3 regions of the Vibrio sp. QJM3NY_39 genome follow, and region 1 is predicted to be linked to each of the others. Evidence: predicted binding sites of a transcription regulator. Region 1 holds the regulator's gene; each other region holds the start of a gene.
The links. The regulator CRP, encoded in region 1, controls carbon source genes, mostly activating them, when cyclic AMP is high. The targets are predictions, from matches to a motif close to TGTGANNNNNNTCACA.
Positions count from the first base shown of each region.

Region 2: a site for CRP is predicted at 3,906-3,921, ahead of recB (exodeoxyribonuclease V subunit beta). Genes of this name have one in related genera too.
Region 3: a site for CRP is predicted at 5,483-5,498, ahead of AC3CHU_RS18950 (YbgA family protein). Genes of this name have one in related genera too.

Region 1 covers NZ_CM173505.1:295,286-301,889, forward strand. The annotation lists gene astD (succinylglutamate-semialdehyde dehydrogenase) at 1-1,092, shown strand, start outside; gene AC3CHU_RS01325 (2-oxoadipate dioxygenase/decarboxylase family protein) at 1,349-2,140, shown strand; gene crp (cAMP-activated global transcriptional regulator CRP) at 2,325-2,957, opposite strand; gene AC3CHU_RS01335 (phosphoribulokinase) at 3,196-4,065, opposite strand; gene AC3CHU_RS01340 (YheU family protein) at 4,143-4,355, opposite strand; gene AC3CHU_RS01345 (hydrolase) at 4,455-5,447, opposite strand; gene AC3CHU_RS01350 (TIGR02444 family protein) at 5,724-6,194, opposite strand; gene AC3CHU_RS01355 (ABC transporter ATP-binding protein) at 6,191-6,604, opposite strand, start outside.
Region 2 covers NZ_CM173505.1:2,821,852-2,828,455, forward strand. The annotation lists gene recD (exodeoxyribonuclease V subunit alpha) at 1-134, opposite strand, end outside; gene recB (exodeoxyribonuclease V subunit beta) at 134-3,808, opposite strand; gene recC (exodeoxyribonuclease V subunit gamma) at 4,270-6,604, opposite strand, start outside.
Region 3 covers NZ_CM173506.1:674,671-681,274, forward strand. The annotation lists gene AC3CHU_RS18925 (DUF1365 domain-containing protein) at 1-571, opposite strand, end outside; gene AC3CHU_RS18930 (NAD(P)/FAD-dependent oxidoreductase) at 568-1,839, opposite strand; gene AC3CHU_RS18935 (SDR family NAD(P)-dependent oxidoreductase) at 1,842-2,573, opposite strand; gene AC3CHU_RS18940 (nuclear transport factor 2 family protein) at 2,573-3,004, opposite strand; gene phrB (deoxyribodipyrimidine photo-lyase) at 3,019-4,464, opposite strand; gene AC3CHU_RS18950 (YbgA family protein) at 4,461-5,408, opposite strand; gene AC3CHU_RS18955 (ChrR family anti-sigma-E factor) at 5,585-6,295, opposite strand; gene AC3CHU_RS18960 (sigma-70 family RNA polymerase sigma factor) at 6,288-6,604, opposite strand, start outside.

The sequences.
Region 1 (6,604 bases):
GCCGCAGGCAACCAAATCGTACTGCGTCATCGTCCATTAGGTGTAATGGCAGTATTTGGTCCTTATAACTTCCCTGGTCATCTACCTAACGGTCATATTGTTCCAGCACTGCTATCGGGTAATACCGTGGTATTTAAGCCGTCAGAGCAGACACCTTGGACGGGTGAGTTTGCGATGAAACTATGGCAAGAAGCTGGCCTTCCTGCTGGCGTAATTAACCTAGTACAAGGTGCCAAAGAGACAGGTATCGCACTGGCTGATGCTAAAGGCCTTGATGGCGTGCTGTTCACAGGTAGTGCCAATACCGGTCATATCCTGCATCGTCAATTCGCGGGCCAACCGGGCAAGATGCTGGCACTAGAAATGGGCGGCAACAACCCTATGGTGATCAGCGACCAATTTGGTGATGCTGACGCGACGGTTTATACCATCATTCAATCGGCTTTCATCAGTGCGGGTCAACGTTGCACGTGTGCACGTCGCTTGTATGTGCCTGTTGGAGAGAAGGGCGATCAACTGCTCGATAAGCTCGTGGCTGCGACCTTGAAGATTCGTGTCGATCAGCCATTCGCTGAGCCAGCACCCTTCATGGGGCCACAAATTTCGGAAGCTGCGGCTAAATTCATTCTGGACGCGCAAGCTAATCTGCAATCGCTAGGCGGTGTAAGCCTAGTAGAAGCAAAGGCGGGTGAAGCGGCGTTTGTTTCTCCGGGTATTATTGATGCAACCAACATTGCTGAATTACCAGATGAAGAGTACTTCGGTCCATTGCTACAAGTAGTTCGTTACCAATCGCTAGAGCAAGCGGTTGAATTGGCTAATGACACACGCTTTGGTTTGTCTGCAGGCCTAGTTTCAACAGACGATTCTGAATGGGAATACTTCGTTGACCATATCCGTGCGGGTATTGTTAATCGTAACCGCCAGCTAACAGGCGCAAGTGGTGATGCACCATTTGGTGGCCCGGGTGCTTCAGGCAACCTACGCCCAAGTGCTTACTACGCGGCGGACTACTGTGCTTACCCAATGGCGTCAATGGAAGGTGGTGAAACTCAACTGCCAGCGACATTTAGCCCAGGTATTGAGCTTTAGTTTAAGCTCTTAAGCTATAAGTTCATGAATCATAAGCTTATGAGCTCTAGGTTCATGAATAACAGATTCATTGGTTAATTGTGTAATGAGGAAGCGGTGTTATCGCTTCCTTTTCCATCACGTCCGACACCTAGATTGGGCGGTAGATAATAATAGAACAAGTATGTCACAGGCTGATGGCTGCTGACTCTGTGTCCAGCCTCTCCCTCTCTAATCCAAATTACTAGCTTGCTAGAACCTCTGACAAGGAGTCACCATGACGCCCGATCTACTCTTTAAATCACTATGGGACGATTACATTCACAGGCTTTGCCCATCGGCCGAGAAAGTTCATCATCTGCTGAAAGAAGACGAAGCCCTGATTAATGATCACATTGCACTGCGAACTTTCAATGTTGCACCGCTAGGTATTGAAACACTGGCTAAGCCTTTCCTTGAATTAGGCTACAAGGCTTGTGGCGACTACTTGTTTGAGAGCAAGAAGTTAGTGGCTAAGCACTACGAGCACCCAGACCCAAACCAACCGAAAGTGTTCATTAGTGAGTTGAAGGTAGAAGAGTGTTCAAGTGACTTACAACAGATCGTTGCGAAGTTGGTTGAGCAAGTAGACGCAAGCAAGCTTCAAGGTCATGAGTTCTTGTTTGGTGGTCGCCTTTGGGATCTGAGTTTCGCGGATTTCCAAGTGCTAGCAAAAGAGAGTGAATACGCGTCTTGGCTAGCGGCTCATGGTTACGGTGCAAACCACTTTACGGTGAGTGTGAACCAGCTTAATGAGTTCGATGAAGTACAGACTGTGAATGACCATTTGAGTGATTCAGGTTTCACTATCAATGCATCTGGCGGTCAGGTTAAAGGCTCTCCAGAGGTCTTATTAGAGCAATCATCTACAATGGCAGACAAAGTGCCAGTTTCATTTGTTGAAGGCAATGAGGTGATTCCTGGTGGCTTCTACGAGTTCGCTAAGCGTTATGCGATGGCGAATGGTGAGATTTATACAGGGTTTGTTGCAGCATCGGCTGACAAGATCTTTGAGAGCACCAACGGTTAAAGAAAGATACGAGCACGGGCTTTACCCTAAAGATGCGGGTACGCTTCGCTTTGAGAGTGTTTGCGCTTGGACGCGGGAGGTGCTCCATTCGCATCTCGCATCTGCTCTCTAGATCTTTAGAAAACAAAAAAGCCACCAAATTTGCATTTGGTGGCTTTCAAATTTTTGGCTCAGTTAATCGAGATTAACGAGTGCCGTATACCACGATAGTTTTACCGTGTGCAGAAATTAGGTTCTGCTCTTCTAGCATCTTCAAGATACGACCTACTGTCTCACGAGAACAACCAACAATCTGGCCAATCTCTTGACGAGTGATCTTGATTTGCATGCCGTCAGGGTGAGTCATTGCATCTGGCTGTTTCGCTAGGTTAAGTAGCGTTTGAGCGATACGACCTGTTACGTCAAGGAACGCTAAGTCACCAACCTTTTGGCTAGTTACTTGTAGACGGTTTGCCATTTGCGCTGAAAGGCGCATTAGGATATCTGGGTTCACTTGGATAAGTTGACGGAATTTCTTGAAAGAAATTTCAGCTACTTCACAAGGAGATTTTGCACGAACCCATGCAGTACGCTCTTGGTCTTCTTCGAAGAGGCCAAGTTCACCAATGAAGTCACCTTGGTTTAGGTAAGAAAGAATCATTTCCTTACCTTCTTCGTCTTTGATAAGAACTGCCACAGAACCTTTAACGATGTAGTACAAGGTTTCTGCCTTTTCACCAGCATGAATCAAAGTACTTTTTGAAGGGTACTTATGAATATGACAGTGTGAAAGGAACCACTCTAATGTTGGATCGGTTTGGGGTTTACCTAGAACCATAATATCTTACTTCCTCTGCAGGGTATGCTTGCCGCTTTCCGTATTTTAGCTAAGCCTAGATTGACTTGTAGGATAAGAGCACTCGTTGAGCGCTGCAAGCTATCTTGTGTTTCGTTTAAGAATAGTATCCTTTTTCAGGTACTATTTCTTGATTTTAATCGTGACCAAGCTACGATTTTTACGCAAAATTGTGCACATGATCACGGTATGAAAAGTAATCAACCAGAATGGCGTCTTGTTAACCTATTTTTCCGGTTTCGATGAGCTGTTGTAGGATGGGCCTTACAATGAGCTCCATAGCAAAACTCATCTTGCCGCCTGGCACCACAAGCGTGTTGTGGCGTGACATAAATGAGCCATCTATCATAGCCAGAAGGTAGGGAAAATCGACGTTTTTGATGCCACGCAAACGTATAACCACGAAGCTTTCGTCTAAACTTGGAATCCCTTTGGCGTTCAGTGGGTTCGATGTATCTACGGTTGGAACACGCTGAAAGTTGATGTGAGTACGCGAAAATTGTGGGGTGATGTAATTAAGGTAATCATCCATTGAGCGAACAATAGAATCCATTACTGCTTCGCGTGAGTGCCCACGATCGCGTGTGTCACGAACGAATTTTTGGATCCACTCAAGGTTGACGATTGGCACCATGCCGATCAGCAAGTCGACGTGCTGTGAGACATTGATGTCGCCATCTACCACGCCACCATGAAGGCCTTCGTAGAACATCACATCGGAATTTTCTGGGATCTCTTGCCATGGCGTAAAGGTGCCCGGCATTTGATTGTAAGGCACGGCTTCATCGAAGGTATGTAGGTAACTACGGACTTTACCCGTGCCTTCATTACCGTATTGACGGAAGAACTCTTCTAATGCGCCAAAATCGTTGGCTTGTGGACCAAAGTAGCTGATGTGCTTACCTTGCTCGCGAGCCTTACGGATCTCGACATCCATCTCTGGTCGAGTGAAGCGATGGAAACTATCCCCTTCAACCCAAGCGGCCTTCACGTCCATCATATTGAACATTTTTCGGAAGGCTTCTGAGGTAGTGGTGGTGCCGGCTCCTGATGAACCCGTCACCGCAATAATTGGATGTTTAGCGGACATGACAACCCTTGTCTTTTGAGTAACTTACTTGTTAGCAATCGTTTACCACTATAACACGGCTCCTTTATGAGCGCAGCTTAGAAGCGTTTTGTGACTTGAATATCAACGGTTTCATGCAGCTCAGAAAACACGATGCTGACTTCCTTTGAGGCTAATTGATGTTTCACTTGATCAATCTTGTTTTGCAGTGAAACCTCTACGTCGCCGTAGTCTGTGCCTTCACGCAGCACGAATTCTTTAATGAGGTTTTCCAGTGTTTCTGGCGCAATGTCTTGCCATGGGATGATCATAAATACTTCTCTCTTTTATGTTCATAAATAGGTTTATTGATGTGTTGATTACCGTGTCTAGTGACGTCTACTACTCAGTCCTTAACAAAGGCTCGGTCATTATGCCGAATCTTGGATACTTTCATAGTAAGCAGGCAACGCTTCTTCTAACCAAAACCTTGGTTTGAGCGTGCTACCGGTAATGAACCCCACATGGCCGCCTTTTTGAAATAGGCGATAGTCGATGTTGTCAGGCAACACGAACTTTGGAATCACGTCGTCTGTCATAAACGGATCGTCTTTGGCATGGATGATCTGAGTCGGTAGCTTAATCTTATTAAGTTTAGGAAGCGCTGAGCACTGAGCATAGTAGTCCTGAGCATTCTTGAACCCGTGCAGAGGCGCAGTAATCCGTTCATCAAACTCATACAGCTTGTCTATCTTCTTAATGGTTTCGGCGGTGATACCGAGCTTTTCTTGCAGCAGCTTAATCTTTTTCAAGGCATTCGATTTGAGAGAGTTGAGCAGGTACTTTTTATAGAGCTTAGAGAAACCTCGCTCAATACGACTAGAGCAACAAGCCAGATCAAAAGGTGCAGAGACAATCGTCGCCGCCGACAGCAATGGGTCGTCCGCGTACTCAGCCAAATAGTTCGCCAGCATGTTACCGCCCAAAGAGATACCAACCGCTACCTTAGGGTTATTGGGAAACTGGGCGTGTAGATGTCTTAGGAAAAAGCGTGCATCTTCGACTTCACCTGAATGGTAAGCGCGAGCCAAGCGATTGGGCTTTCCGCTGCAGCCTCTGAAGTGCATCATCACTGATAGCCAGCCATCTTTAGCAAAGGCATTCATCAGTCCGTTGGCATAAGGGCTTTCAAAGCTTCCCTCTAAGCCATGGAATAGAACGAATATCGGCTTGTTACTTCGAGCCTCATTACTTGGGGTGTCACCCTCTGGCGATTCGCTCCAAGCAAGATCGAGAAAGTCACCGTCGGGTGTTTCTAAGGTTTGCCATTGAGGGTCAAACAATGCCTGCTTTCTAATAAATCGTGGCACTAAGGTTTGTAAGTGCGGATTAGATAAACCAGCGGCTGCGGTAAATATTGTCATAAAAACAGTCCATGCTTCTTTTATGGGCTTTGATAAAGTGTTGAGCTTTTAGCGAAACGCCCACGTTTTTATTTGAGCTTGGTTGATTCTCGGTATAAGCGCAAGGGTTTCACTGATACGGGTTACAAAAACAGGGTGTAAGTAACTGGTTGAATATTGTCGAGATTGAGCTTCAAACATATTGCCAGTCATGCGCGCCACTCCCGTGTGGAAACGAAGAGCGATACTACCAAGGTAAGCTTGGATCTTGATTGAAGATTAGAGAAAGGAAACGCGTTAGGGTTGAGGTGCTGGTTCAGAAAAAGCGTCGTAGAGGTTTTCAGCCCCTAATAAACGACAGTATTGAAAAGCGAGTGGTGATTGCTGGTTAGCCGTAAGCTGAAGAGAATTAATGCAGTCGACGAGATCAGATTGCTGTTGCTTCTCTAACTGCAGTTCAAATTGGAGAGCTTCACGGTAGAGGGAATCGACGACTTGAGGTTTGAGGTGCTTACGCAGCTCTCGGTAGCTATGAAGCAGGGTTTCAGAGCGGCTTAAGCACTGTTGTACCTTGTGCCACTCTTCTTCGGCAAAAGACAATTGCTGCTCATCGAGCCATTTGAGAAGCAGCAGTAGATTGACGTTGCCGTGGAACTGGTTTTGCAAAGCTAGGCACGCATCCTTTACACCGCGCACACTGTAATACTGAAGGCTAAATTGCCATAGTCGTTCCAGTGTTAGTGATATTGGTGCGTGCTCTGGGCTCATAAGCTATCCATATCCTGTTCCATCTGCTCAAGCTCTTCTTGAGTGGACATCCAATCCATTTCAACTTCTTCTAGCTGCGACTTACTGCTCGCTTGGAGAGCGAGTACTTTATTCAGTTTAGCCTTATTTTCAGCTTCATACAGTGAAGTGTCGGATAATTCTTGCTCAGCTTCTTCGAGAGATAGCGTTAACTTATCCATCTGCTTTTCAAATTGAGTCAGCTTTTTACGAAGTGGTGCCGTCAGTTTACGGAACTCGGCTTCTTTACGTTTCTGCTCTTTTTTCGCTGCTGCACTGTTGGCTCCGTCTTTTGCTGGTGCCAATGCTTGTGCTTCTTTGCGCTCAACTTTCTGCTGTTCGGTTAGCCACTTGTAGTAATCGCTTAAGTCACCATCAAACGGTGCCACCTG
Region 2 (6,604 bases), 1.1 Mb from region 1:
TGATAATCCAGCTGACGAATCGAGCCCTTATCCGCGAGGAACTTCAATACATCCATGAGCTGTTCAGGGATAAGTGAAACTGGCTTAACTGAGCTCGCTGTTTCTATGCTGGTATTAATGGTCGTTGTTGTCATTATAGAAGCCCCATCTGTCCAGTTTCATTGTCATTCAATTGTGCTGAACGTCTGTCTATCACTTTACCGTCAATCAATTGATCCATTTCATCGAGCAAAGCCAATGTAGGTTTCGCCGAGAAAATACCTTGTTGAGATTGGCCGTCCATTCCTCTTAAAAACAAGTAATAAACGCCACCGAAATGTTGTTCATAGCTGTAACCTGCTACGCGGCTGCGTAAGAAGCGGTGCAATGCCAACGCATAGATTTGATATTGCAGATCATAACGGTGGTCGGCCATCGCCGATTTCAATGCCTCACCATGGTAGACAGAAACATCATCACCTAAGTGGTTCGATTTCCAGTCGAGTACATAGTATTTGCCTTTATGTTCAAATACTAAATCGATGAAGCCTTTCAACATGCCTCGCACCGTTTGAAAGCCTAAATCACCCGCTTTTGCCGACAATGGATCGTGATACTGGATGGTTTGATTAAGTTCAGAGGATGCTAATACTTCGATCGGCAACAAGAATTCCATCTCAACCAGTCGTTGAGTTGAGTCTTTCTCACTCAGCTTTAAGTTCTTTCCATCTAAAGCCGTGTTTAGCACCGTATCAACAAGCTGTTGAAGCACCGGTAACCATTCGATTTCGTATTGCTCTGACTCTAACAAGTGAGTGATTACTTGCGTGTTATGGTCACTGGTTGCTGGCTCGGTAAATTCAACATCCTCAAACAAGGTATGTAAGAAGGTACCAGGGCGAGCACCGCGAGGGAACGTGAATATAGAACGTTCCGGTTCAATCAGTTCCGACTCATCTTGCTCATCGGCTGAATCAATATCGAAGCCAGACACCTCAATCGTAGCGTCATGGCTTGCTCCGTGACTGCCTTGTTTTACAAGCCCCGAGTAACTGGTGATACGCCAAGCTCGGTCAATTGAAGCCTTCAGTTCGCTAGCCTGTAGGTCGTCACTCACTTGTTCTGCCTGAACAAACACTTGCTCGTGAGCGGTTGGTGTTTCAGACAGTAATACGCTTGAATTCTTACCCTCAATCGCTGACAGAGCTTGATGTAACTCGGCGATGCCTTGCTCTTGTCCGTTTTGAACCAAGTAGCCCATAGCACTCAAGTGAACGCCTGTTGGCTCTTTGGCTGAACGCCCTTTACGTAGCGGTGCCATGCCAATGAAACATCCATAAACAGCACGAGTAAGCGCCACGTAAATCAAACGTAAATCTTCTGCCAATCGCTCTTTATCGGCTTGTGCCAATGCGCTATCGCTACCGGTAATATCAAGCACTGTGGTATCTGAATCGTGATCGTAGAACTTGCCTTCACTCGCCTCACGGTAACTCGCGACAAACGGCAAAAATACGAGGTCATATTCCAAGCCTTTCGACTTATGAATGGTAACGATTTGAACCAAGTTTCTTTCTGATTCAAGGCGTTGAATGTCGTCATCACTACCGCCTAAACCATTTTGTGCATCTGATATCGCTTCTGCCAACCAACGCAACAAGCCATAGTCACTGTCGAGCTCTTGTCTTGCTTGTTGCAACAATTCGCCAATGTGCATCAAATCAGTGAGTGAGCGCTCACCATTTTCTTCTTCCAGTAAACGTTCCGCGAGATGTCGTTTACTGATCACGCAGCGAAGCATTGGTAGCACGCCACGTTGCAGCCACAACTTACGATATTCTCGAAATTCGTTAACGACATTTTCCCAAACCACTTCATCGTTGTTGAGTTCATCCAATGAGGCGGCATCCAGAGCAAACAACTCCGACGCTAAACTGGCGCGTAATGCACGGTCATTTTCAGGTGTCAGCACCGCCTGTAATAAACGCTGAATATCTTGTGCGACCAAGCTGGTGAAAACGCTATCTCGGTTAGACAAATACACGCTTGCAATGCCTTGTTCAGACAACGCGTTCTTAATCAGGCGACCTTCACTACCGGTTCGAACCAAGACAGCAATATCACCCGCATTCACGGCATGTTGTTTTTTGCCGTTATCAAAATAGGCTTGTTCGTTTTGAGAAGCCGTCAGAATGGTTTGAACTTGACTCGCCGTCGCCTCGGCCATGGCTTTGTGATATTCGCCTTTTGGTAAGGGCTTATCTTCAGCATCTTGCAGCCAAAAGGTAAGTGCGTGCTGAGTTTCTCCGTTCATTACCCATTGGCGTTTATCAGCCGATGGGCTGGCTGCGACGGGCAAAAATGGAATATCTTGGTCGTAGATAAACGGGCTATCCGAATTCATAAACACTTGGTTTACCGCACTGACCATATCAGCACTCGAACGCCAGTTAGTCCCCAATGTATAGTGAGCACTAACTTGGTTTCTCGCCTTGATATAGGTAAAGATATCTGCGCCACGGAAGCCGTAAATTGCCTGCTTCGGGTCACCGATCATAAACAGACCACACTGCGGGTTATCGAGATAAATTCGGCTGAAAATACTGTACTGCAGCGGATCGGTATCTTGGAATTCATCGATCATCGCCACTGGGTATAAGGTTCGAATTCGCTCCACCAACAATGACTGCTCATCCACATCAATGGACGCAGATAACTGAGTTAGCAAGTCATCAAATGATAGCCACTGCTTCTGCTGTTTAGCCTTAGCCAACATAGTTCGACAATGAGTAATCGCATGTGCCAACAACGGGGCTTTCAGGTCTGCAGGAGAGTTTAAGAAATTCTCAATAGCCTCAAACACCGCGTGTTGAGGGGCAGTACCTTTTGGTGTTTTTTCAATTAGGGTTGCTTGAGAGAACTTCTCTAATTTATCTGGAAACTGGTAATCATGAGTGTCGCTCTGCGCCCATGCTGTGACGGCTTCTAACCAAGTAGGCAGAGACTTCTTGGTGTAGCTGCGTTTGTTCACATCTGAACCTGAAATCAAAGCCAAAAAGTCCGCTTCGGATTCGCACCACAACGCCTTAAGTTGCTTCACTTTGTCTAGGTTTTGGTTGTGTAGCGTTTGTAAGTCGCCCGACATCGCATCTACGGTCAACTTCAGCGGAGATCCTGTCAGGTAGCGATTTACGTCAGCCAATAACGAAGCGGGAGAGCCCCAAATATTTCGCACTTCACCAGCCAGTTGAATTGGCAGCGGGTAGAACTGCTTACGCCAATAGTCGGCTACCACTTGTGCTTTCAGATGGCTTTCATCGGTCACAAATTCATTATCAAAACGGCTTCCAGATTCGAAGGCATTCTGAGTCAACATTCTCTGACAGAAACCGTGAATGGTGTATACCGCCGCTTCATCCATTTGCCTTTCAGCATTGAGCAGAGTTTTCGCAGCGCCAGCATGATCATCGATAGCTTGTAATAAAGGAGCAATCACTGGGTCGTCACTTTGCCCACGAGCAAACGCAATGCGTGCATCATGGATTCGAGCGCGGATACGATCGCGTAGCTCTGCCGTTGCGGCTTCAGTAAAGGTCACCACCAGAATTTGGTCTACAGTAAGCTCTTCATGGTGTCGAGTAGCTTCAGTCAGATCACCTTGCGGCGCAGCGGTACCGTGCCCAAGCAGTAGGCGCAAATACAAGCCAGCGATGGTAAATGTTTTACCCGTACCCGCTGATGCTTCAATTAAACGCGCGCCATGAAGTGGAAACGTCATGGTATCGAGTGTCTGTGGAGCGATTACCTGAACACTGCTTGTGGTCGTCATGCCTTACTGCCTTCTGATAAATTAGTCTGTTACAAATGTGACCTAGCGTAGAAAACGTCATTCAATTTACGTCCTACGCCAATTTGTTAATAGTTAGTGCGATCTCTCTCACGGATCAATTCAGATCGCCTCGCTACTATGCGCCCACGAGTTCAGGAGCGCCTACGAGTTTTATACTCATGCGTTACTTTGAACCACTGAATAATGGTCCCTCTGACCTGTGGCCGTACAGCGAACGCCCTACACTAATAATGATTTACTGGCGGCCACTTTATTTCCTGTACCCTGACTTTCCGCAAATCACTATCTATCGCTTTTACTAAGCTTATACCTCGATTACCTCTAACCTTTTGATAAGCACTGCACTCCAAATTTACATCTAACTCTTTATTTTCCATGCCTTTATTCAAACGCATCTCTTTGACGTTAGTATCGTTGGCGATCTTACTGATCACTGTCGATTATTCCTGATCTTCAAGATCGGCAGCGGCAAGTCTTGCGGCCTGTAACACAAGCGTTGAATACATACGTGACTCAACAGCCAACTCATCGTCCCACTTAGGCCAAATTCGAGAGAGATAAGTATCTCTGCCCTCGCCCGTAAAGGCGAAGCTATCATTAAAGGTATCGGCCATTTTCTTAAGAGACTTTTCTTCGTCATCGACCCATTTACCACGACTAAAGCCAGCCTCAACGCCAGCCAATGCGGTTTTCGGGAAGTAAGGTAGCGGTGTTGTCATGCCTTGATAAAACAGTCGCACTAATTCAGCCAGCAAGCTCTTCGCCTGCTGCGCATCGCCGATAGGTTGTAGCGTTTGGTGAACCACGCCTTCTTTTCTGTCGTAGCCAATAATATGAGTCGTTTTTCCGTGCCCCATGACTGCACAACATAGATGATCAATCCACGCAGCCAAGTAATCTTGAGAGCGTATTTTTCCGCTACGAAAACGAACTAGCCCTGATTGATAGTTTTGAGTTAACCAGCCCATCAAGCGAACAGGCTTACCTTCGCCCAACACATCAAATTCGATATTCACTTCGAGATCTTGTTGCGGTGATCCGCTCACAAATCGAATCTCTTTAGCTAAGTCTTCCGCTTGAACACGATTGGTTTCAAATTCGATATCACCAAAGGCGCCGACCGGTAATCGGCCCTGTGCTTTTTGCTCAGAGACAAACAGGCGCACCGCTTCGTCTGCGCCTTCGGGATGGTCCAGCAACACTTGCAGCAAAGCATCCTTAAGTTGGAAACTCTCTAAACCATTAAGTACAAATGGCTCATCGTCTTCCATCACAGGAAGTGGCGGCTCAAACAACACTTTTAGACGACGATTAAAGAAGTACTGCACTGGCAAACGCCAAAAACGCTGTAACTCAACCAGATCCAATTCCAACGGGTACGTTGCACCCAACAAATAGTCATCCAAGGCACGATTGAATTCACCACTACGTTCACCGGAACGGTTAGCCGCAGGAAGCCATTCTTTGGCGTAACTCAGCACATGGTTTGCGTCACCTTGAGTAAAGGCTGCAGGGTTAAATGGTGTCATGGTGTGTTCAAAGCTGATCGCTTGAGTCAGGTTGATGCCTGAATCATCACTTGGTAAGGCTTGGTCTTCACTTAAGCAGTAGTTCTGCTGGCAGTATTCAATCAATTCAGAAACCAGCACCGATGGCACTCGCTCAGTATTATCTTGAATCGAACGGCCGACATAGCTGATGTACAAGCATTCTTGCGCTGACAGCATCGCCTCTAAGAATAGATAGCGGTCATCATCACGGCGAGAACGATCCCCCGGTAGTGTGCGTCCGTTCATCAAGTCAAAACCTTCTGGCGGCATTGAGCGAGGGTAAACACCATCATTCATACCTAACAAACAAACCGTTTTGAACGGAATAGAACGCATCGGCATCAAGGTACAAAAGTTAACTTGGCCAGCTAAAAAACGCTGGCTAATACGCGCGCCAGATAACTTATTATTGAGGTACTGGTAGATAATGCTTGGCGACAACTCTTGTTCATACAAGGCATCATCAAGCTGTTCATTCAGTTGCGAAAGTGCATCGCGAATCGATTTGAGCACCACCTCACCTTCCAGCTCAACCGCAAAGAAATCATCAATCATTTGCAGCAAGGTTTCACGCCAATTATCGATAGATTGTGTTTCAGTTAAGCGTTGACGGTAATGGGCAATACGATCGATAAAGTGCGCTAACTTACCTGCAAGTTCGGCGTTAATGCCTTGAACTTCGTTATAAGCGGCAATCGGAGAGTGTTCAGTTTCAAATAAACCTGCAGAGTCCGACATCGCATATCCTAATAACATGCGCTGAATGCCGAATAGCCAAGTATTTTGCTCGGTCGCAGGTAGATCAAATTCTGTCGCCGTTGAAGCATCGACACCCCAACGGATACCCGCTTCTTCAACCCATTGCTTAGCTTGCTCGAATTGAAACTCATCAATACCAAAGCGTGCCATCATCGCTGGGATTTCTAGTAGCTCCAACAATTCAGAAGCTAAACAACGCGTATTCGGCAACGCGACCAGCTGCATGAACGCGGTCAGAATCGGGCTTTCTTGGTCTGCGGTTCTATCAGAGATCGAGTAAGGGATATAACGCTCACCCGGAGCATTACCAAATACCGCCTGAATCGCTGGGCTATAAGCATTAATATCAGACACCATTACGATGATATCGCGTGGTTTTAGTGTTGGATCGGCATCAAACATCGCCAACAACTGATCATGAAGGACTTCAACCTCACGCATTGGGCTATGACAAGCGTGTACCGTC
Region 3 (6,604 bases), on a different replicon from region 1:
TCCAAAAATAAGTCATGTTCAAATCCATAAACGGCGAAACGTGAAACTCTTTTTTTACTTTCAACTCTTGGTGCATGTCGATCAGATAATAGTGTCTTTCTCGCCAAGGCGTGTTACTCACCTCAGCCAACATATACTTACAATCGCCAGTTTCGTCGTAACAGAAGAAACAGTTGATTGGGCTGAAGTAGATACCTAAACAGCGGCACTGAGCCAGCATAGTCACACGGTTTGAATCAGACCAAACCCCACCAAGTTTTTGCACTTTGGAAGCTATACGTTGTTTAAGTGATTTTGGTTCATCCGTGGTGGCATTTTCTTTTTTTTCAGCTAGATAATCCGATTCGACAAAGCGAATCGGGTTGTACCATCGAGTTCCGAACAGCGCACTACGCGCTGTGGTTTGGGGCAGTTCATCGAGATCTAACCCCATCATATACAGCTGATAGCTGAACTCATGAGTGATGTCGCCAAAGCGGCGGTGTCTGACGTTGCCCCAATAGATACCGCTGAGTTCTTCACTCTTTTCGGATGCGATCTCCATTTCGGATGTCAGGGTTTGACTGTTCATAGCGCTGAACTCGTACTCAAATCTAAACCGAAGCGTTTGGTCACGTCGAGTGCACTGTGGACGCCATCTTCATGGAACCCGTTGTACCAGTATGCGCCGGCGAAGTGAGTCTGGTTTTTGCCACAGATCTGTTCGCGTTTGTGCTGAGCTTCTACCGTGTTCGAGTTAAGTACCGGGTGATGATAAACAAAGCTGCGAATGATTTTTTCTGGGTCGATAGCTTCGCTCTGATTCAAGGTCACACAGAAGGTGTCCTGGCTTTCGATGCCTTGCAGAATGTTCATGTTGTATGTCACACAGGCAGGTCGTTTACTGTCGCCATCCAACATGTAGTTCCAACTTGCCCAAGCTAGCTTTCTGTCTGGTAACAATCGGGTATCAGTGTGCAGAACCACTTCATTGCGGCTGTATGGGATCTCGCCTAGAACCTGTTGCTCTTGCTCTGTCGCATCGCCGAGTAAACGTAACGCTTGGTCTGAGTGACAAGCAAATATCACTTCGTCGAAGTCTTGTGTACCACCGTCTTCGAATTCGATGGTGACGCCTGTTTCTTGGCGAGTCACTTGTTTGATCGATGTGTTTAACGCGACGGATTTGTTCAAGCGTGAAAGGATGATTTCAACGTAAGAGCGCGACCCTTTAGGAATCACATACCATTGTGGACGGTTCGCGATGTCGAGCAGGCCGTGGTTATAGAAGAATTGAATGAAGAATTTAAGCTCAAATTCTTCCATCTCCTCTAAGCTTGTCGACCAAATTGCTGCGCCCATCGGTAGGATGTAATGCTGGCTGAAAAAGTCGGAAAACTGGTTTTCACGTAGGAAGTTGCCCAAGGTAATATCCGGTGTGAACTCGTTACTTTCGAATTGAGCCTTACACAATTTGTTGAACTTGAGAATGTCAGAGACTAAAGACCAAAATTGAGGTTTGAAAATATTACTTCGTTGAGCGAACAGAGAGTTTATGCTGTGTCCGTTGTATTCAAACTTAGTCGTAGTGTTGTGAACGCTGAAACTCATCTCGGTAGGTTGCCTTTCAACACCGAGTTGTTCGAGTAGCTGATTGAAGTTTGGGTAGGTTCGATCGTTAAATACGATAAAGCCAGTATCTATCGAAAACGCCGAGCCTTGATGTTCAATATCAACGGTGGCGGTGTGGCCCCCAACATAATCGTTTTTTTCGAATACTGTTACGTCGTGGTGCTTATCTAATATGTGTGCGCAAGTGAGTCCAGAGATACCTGACCCAATAATGGCGATTTTCTTCATTGTTATACCATCCTTGAAGCGAGTTTTTGCCAAACTGGAGTTGGAAGCATTCTTAGTAGCTTCATCAACATGATGAATCGTCTTGGGAAATCGATTTCACTCTTTCCTTGAGCAATACCATTTACGATTCGCTGAGTTGCGGCCTCACTACTAATAATCATAGGCATAGAGAAAGTATTTCGCTCGGTTAATGGCGTTTCAACAAAGCCTGGGTGCACAATTGAGACATGAATATTGTGCTCGGCCAGATCAACCGACAGTGTTCTGCCTAAGTAGGTGAGGGCTGCCTTTGAAGCGCCATAAGCCTCGGCTCTTGGCAAAGGTAAAAAGCTGGCGCTGGAACTTACTAAAACCAAGCGGCCGCCGGGCTTGATGTTTTTTAGCCAGGCTTTAAGGGCGTAGCCAATTGAAATTAGATTGATGTTGATGACGCGCTCGAAAAGCTCGGCATCAAAATTCACTGGGTCGTTGATGTATTCACAATCACCCGCATTTAAAATCAGCAGATCGAGCGGCTTGTCTTGGTCGAGCTCTGGGAAGTTGTGGTAATCGGTTAAGTCGAAACAGAGCGGCGTAATGGATGAATGCGCAATGTCTGTCTCGTGAGAATCAACTAAGGCTTGCAGCTTGTCCGGGTTACGGCCGCAAGCAATCACCTGATGCCCTTGTTGAGCATAATCGATAGCGAGTGATTGGCCAATACCTGAGGTCGCGCCTGTGATCATAATACGCATTATTGGCTCGCTCTCTTTTTGATGGATTTGATGGCGCAGCCCAGAACTGGAATGTGTTCGTACAACATAGAGCCGACGTCAAGATAGTCTCTGTGATAAACCACTTGGCCGTCGAGCATCTTGAGGTGGCTGTGTCCTTGTACTTCGATCGGCTTTTGTCCATTTAATTGCTTGTGAGCAAACTGCATCGTCCAGTAAACAGAAGCTTCGTCGTTCGCTTCGAAAGTGTGTTCGATATGAAAGTAACAGCTCGTTACCTGAGTGTAGAGATTCTCGAAGTAGTGGGTAAGCGCCGCAATTCCGCTGACATGATGCAGCGGATCTTGGAATTCGATATCAGGGTGATAAACCGTCTTAAGCACGTCGAAATTGTCAGTTCCGAGTTCTCGATACATGTTGAGAAAGTTATCAAGCCATAGAGAGTTATCCATAATATTCACTCTAATTATTTGAAAAAGGCTAAGGCTCTCAATCGTGCTTCTTTGTGTTCAACGATGGGTTGCCAGTATTCGCTGTTAATTCCATTTTTTGCAATGTAATCATGTGGAAAATGCACATGCTTGTCAGGAATAATTTGCAGCTCTGGTATGTACTTACGAATAAAAATTCCTTTCGGATCAAACTTTTCACTTTGTGTGATCGGATTGAAAATTCGAAAGTAGGGTTGAGCATCACAGCCTGTACTTGAAGCCCATTGCCAACCGCCATTATTCGCGCTGAAATCACCATCGATAAGGTGCGACATAAAGAATCGCTCGCCCCAACGCCAGTCAATCAGCAGGTGTTTGGTTAGGAAGCTCGCAACGACCATTCTGAGCCTGTTGTGCATCCAGCCTGTCTCAACCAATTGACGCATCGCTGCATCAACTAATGGGTAGCCTGTTTTTCCTTCGCACCACGCCTTGAAGCTCGGGTTGTCGTGATACCAATCTAAGCCGTTGTATTTCTGCTGAAAGTTCGCACCTTTAACCAGTTTAGGGTGGTGGAACATCAAATGCTTATAAAAATCTCGCCAAATCAATTCATTAAGCCAAGAAAAAGCTGGCAACTGAGTATCAAATAACAAGTCAGGTTGTTGCTGAATCAATTGAATCGCTAACCAACGAGGGCTGACTGCACCAATAGCCAAGTAAGGAGATAGGCCTGATGTCCCCTTCACTGATGGAATGTCTCTAAGGCGAGAATAGTCGTTAACTTTATTGGCTAAGAAATTGGGGATCACGCTCTCAAGCACATCTTGGCTTAATGGCCAACGGCTTGAATCAACACGCGGAAAGTCGAAATCGTACTCGCCAGAAAAACCACTTAACGATTGTTTCAGTTGTGATGGATTCTGAAGCGAATCCGTTTCAGATGAACCTGCTTGCGCTGATCCTGTTGAATGCACTGGAGCGCGACTGCAAATGATGCCTTTCGCTTGCACTTCTTTTAACCATGCGTTTTTGAAAGGTGTGAAAACCTTGAACATCTCACCTTGTTTATTCAGCACGCTACCTAATGGCAGAATCGTATCGCAGTCGGTTATTTTCAGCTTTATACCAGTAGCGATTAAGCGTTTGTCTCTTAACTGCTCATCCACTTCCGTCTCTGAATTGGCATACACACATGTCGCATCGACCTGTTTGCACAAGTTGATGAGTTGAGTGGCTTGATCGTTAAAGTCTGTGGCTTTGAGGTGCAGAAGATCGATCCCAAATTCAGCGAGTTGGGATTCAAGTTGCTGCAGGTGACGATAGATTAAATCGGCTTTGATTGGCGCAAGGTGGTGTTGCTGCCATTGCTGTGGCGTTGAAATGAAAACGGCGGTCGTCACACCGTTTTCAACTGCCGCGACGAGCGCAGGGTTATCGTGAATCCGCAGGTCTCGTCTTATCCATAGAATGTCGCTCAATATCCGTATCTCAGCTTAAGTTCTTGTGGGTGCGGGTTTAGGTAAACCTGTGATTCAAGGTACTCGTTTGGGTATTCCATCAAGTAGTGGTTGATCAGTGTTAGTGGAACTAACAGAGGAACAAGACCTTCTCTGAATGATGAAATCTGATTGGTAAGCTCTTGCTTGTGCGCGCTGCTCAATTGTTTCTTAAAGTAACCTTGCAAATGATGCAGAGTATTGGCGTGGCTACCACGGTTCGCGTGGTGAGATAATGCCGTCATCAAGCCTTCAATATATTGTTTTGCCAACTCATCGATTTCAAGATCGTTGCTTGCTAATAATTTCCCAAGTTTCTTATAGCCTTCAATGTGGTGACACATTACCAAGTACTTGTGAGCGCTGTGGAATTGAATCAGCTTGTGTTTAGTTACGCCTTCGTCAACAAGGTTGAGCCACTTTTGATAAGTGAAGACACGTGTCATGAAGTTTTCGCGCAAAATAGGGTCATTGAGGCGACCATTTTCTTCAACAGGAAGTAATGGGTTGCCTTCCATCACTTGTTTGGTGAACATGCCTACGCCTGTCGATTCAGAGCCGCGACCGTGGTGGTGGTACACTTTTACTCTTTCCATACCGCAGGTTGGGCTTTTTTGACACACAATGAATCCTGCGATGTGCTGGTTGCTCTTTGAATAGTTTTGTCCAAACTCGATCAGATCATTGGTCACATCACCAGAACCGTCAGGTCTAGAAACGTGAATGATATTGTCTAGCTGACGAACTTGGCGAATGGTTGGGCGAGGTGTTGGAAGACCCACTGCCATTTCTGGGCATACTGGTTCTAGTTCAACATAATCTGCAAGGTCATCTGTACAAAAACGAGAGCGTTTGTGACCTGTATCGAAACGTACCTTATGTCCTGCAACACAAGCACTAATGCCTATTTTAATTTTCTTTTCCATTGGCCAACTCCTTTGCTCTTGCTTTGAGCTATTTATTATATTTCAACATTGCTAATCGTACTTACAGAGCCGGGTGTGTTTTAAGTCTCAACACCGTTGATGTTTTAAGCCAGATGTATTTGACGATATACAGGATAACTTCATGCCATCCTGTATATTTATAGCGTGCAACTGGGTTAATAGATATATTTACCGAGTGGATTGAATAACTGGCTCACACCTTTTGTGAAGTAAAGCGCATCACTTGAAACAGTTAAACACACACAACCTTCTTTGGTAGCTGGTTGATGGGTGTGGTCACCATCTAACCAGATGAAGTCGCCTTTGTTGTAGACGCCCATTTCGTCCTCGAAACTGCCTTCCAAGAGAAGCGTAATCTCAAAGCCTTTGTGGGTGTGGCAAGGCACTTGTCCATCTTTGTCGATGTGCAGCAAGCTGGTGTGGTGTGCTTCGTCGTCAAAATCGAGTCTTGCGCGTGAAATTTTGCCTAAGTTCATCCAGTCTTTTCTTGCCACTGAGTTCAACGCGCGAGGAATAGTGAATGTGGTGTCTGCAACCGTAACTTGCTGAACTTCGGGTTTCACTTCGATAGCTTGAGATGAATCAGCAGTGATTTGAGCAATCGCATCAAAATCAAACTCCCCATCATCGGATAGGAACGCATCCATTTCGCTGTCAGAAAGTTGAAGCCCTGAGGTATCACTTTCAAAGACAGGTGTATCGCTTTCAAAGACTGAGTCAGCAGCTTGCGCCGTCAGCATGCTTACTTGTTGTTGGCAGTGTTCACACAGTTCAACATGGCTAGAGACAATCAAAGAAACTGAGTCTGCGAGTGTGCCATCGACAAAATCTTTCAAAATTGCGGCATTTGGGTGATGTTTAATCATGATCTTGTTCCCCCATGTGAACCTTAAGTTTGGCTAAAGCGAGTCTTAGACGTGATTTCACGGTTCCAAGTGGGACGCCAAGTTGTTGAGCGAGTTGCTCTTGTGACAACTCCTGAAAGTAAACGCCTTTAACAATCGTTTTCTGAGCCAAAGGCAACTTCTCTATTTGAGTCATTACATGTCGGCTCATCAAATGATCACCAAACGGTAATTCATCGCTTTGAGATTCCGCGACCATTGCATCTATTGGCCAAATGTCGTCAGCAATGGTTTGTTCTGCTTTTGCTTTCACCTTTCGTAACATGTCGA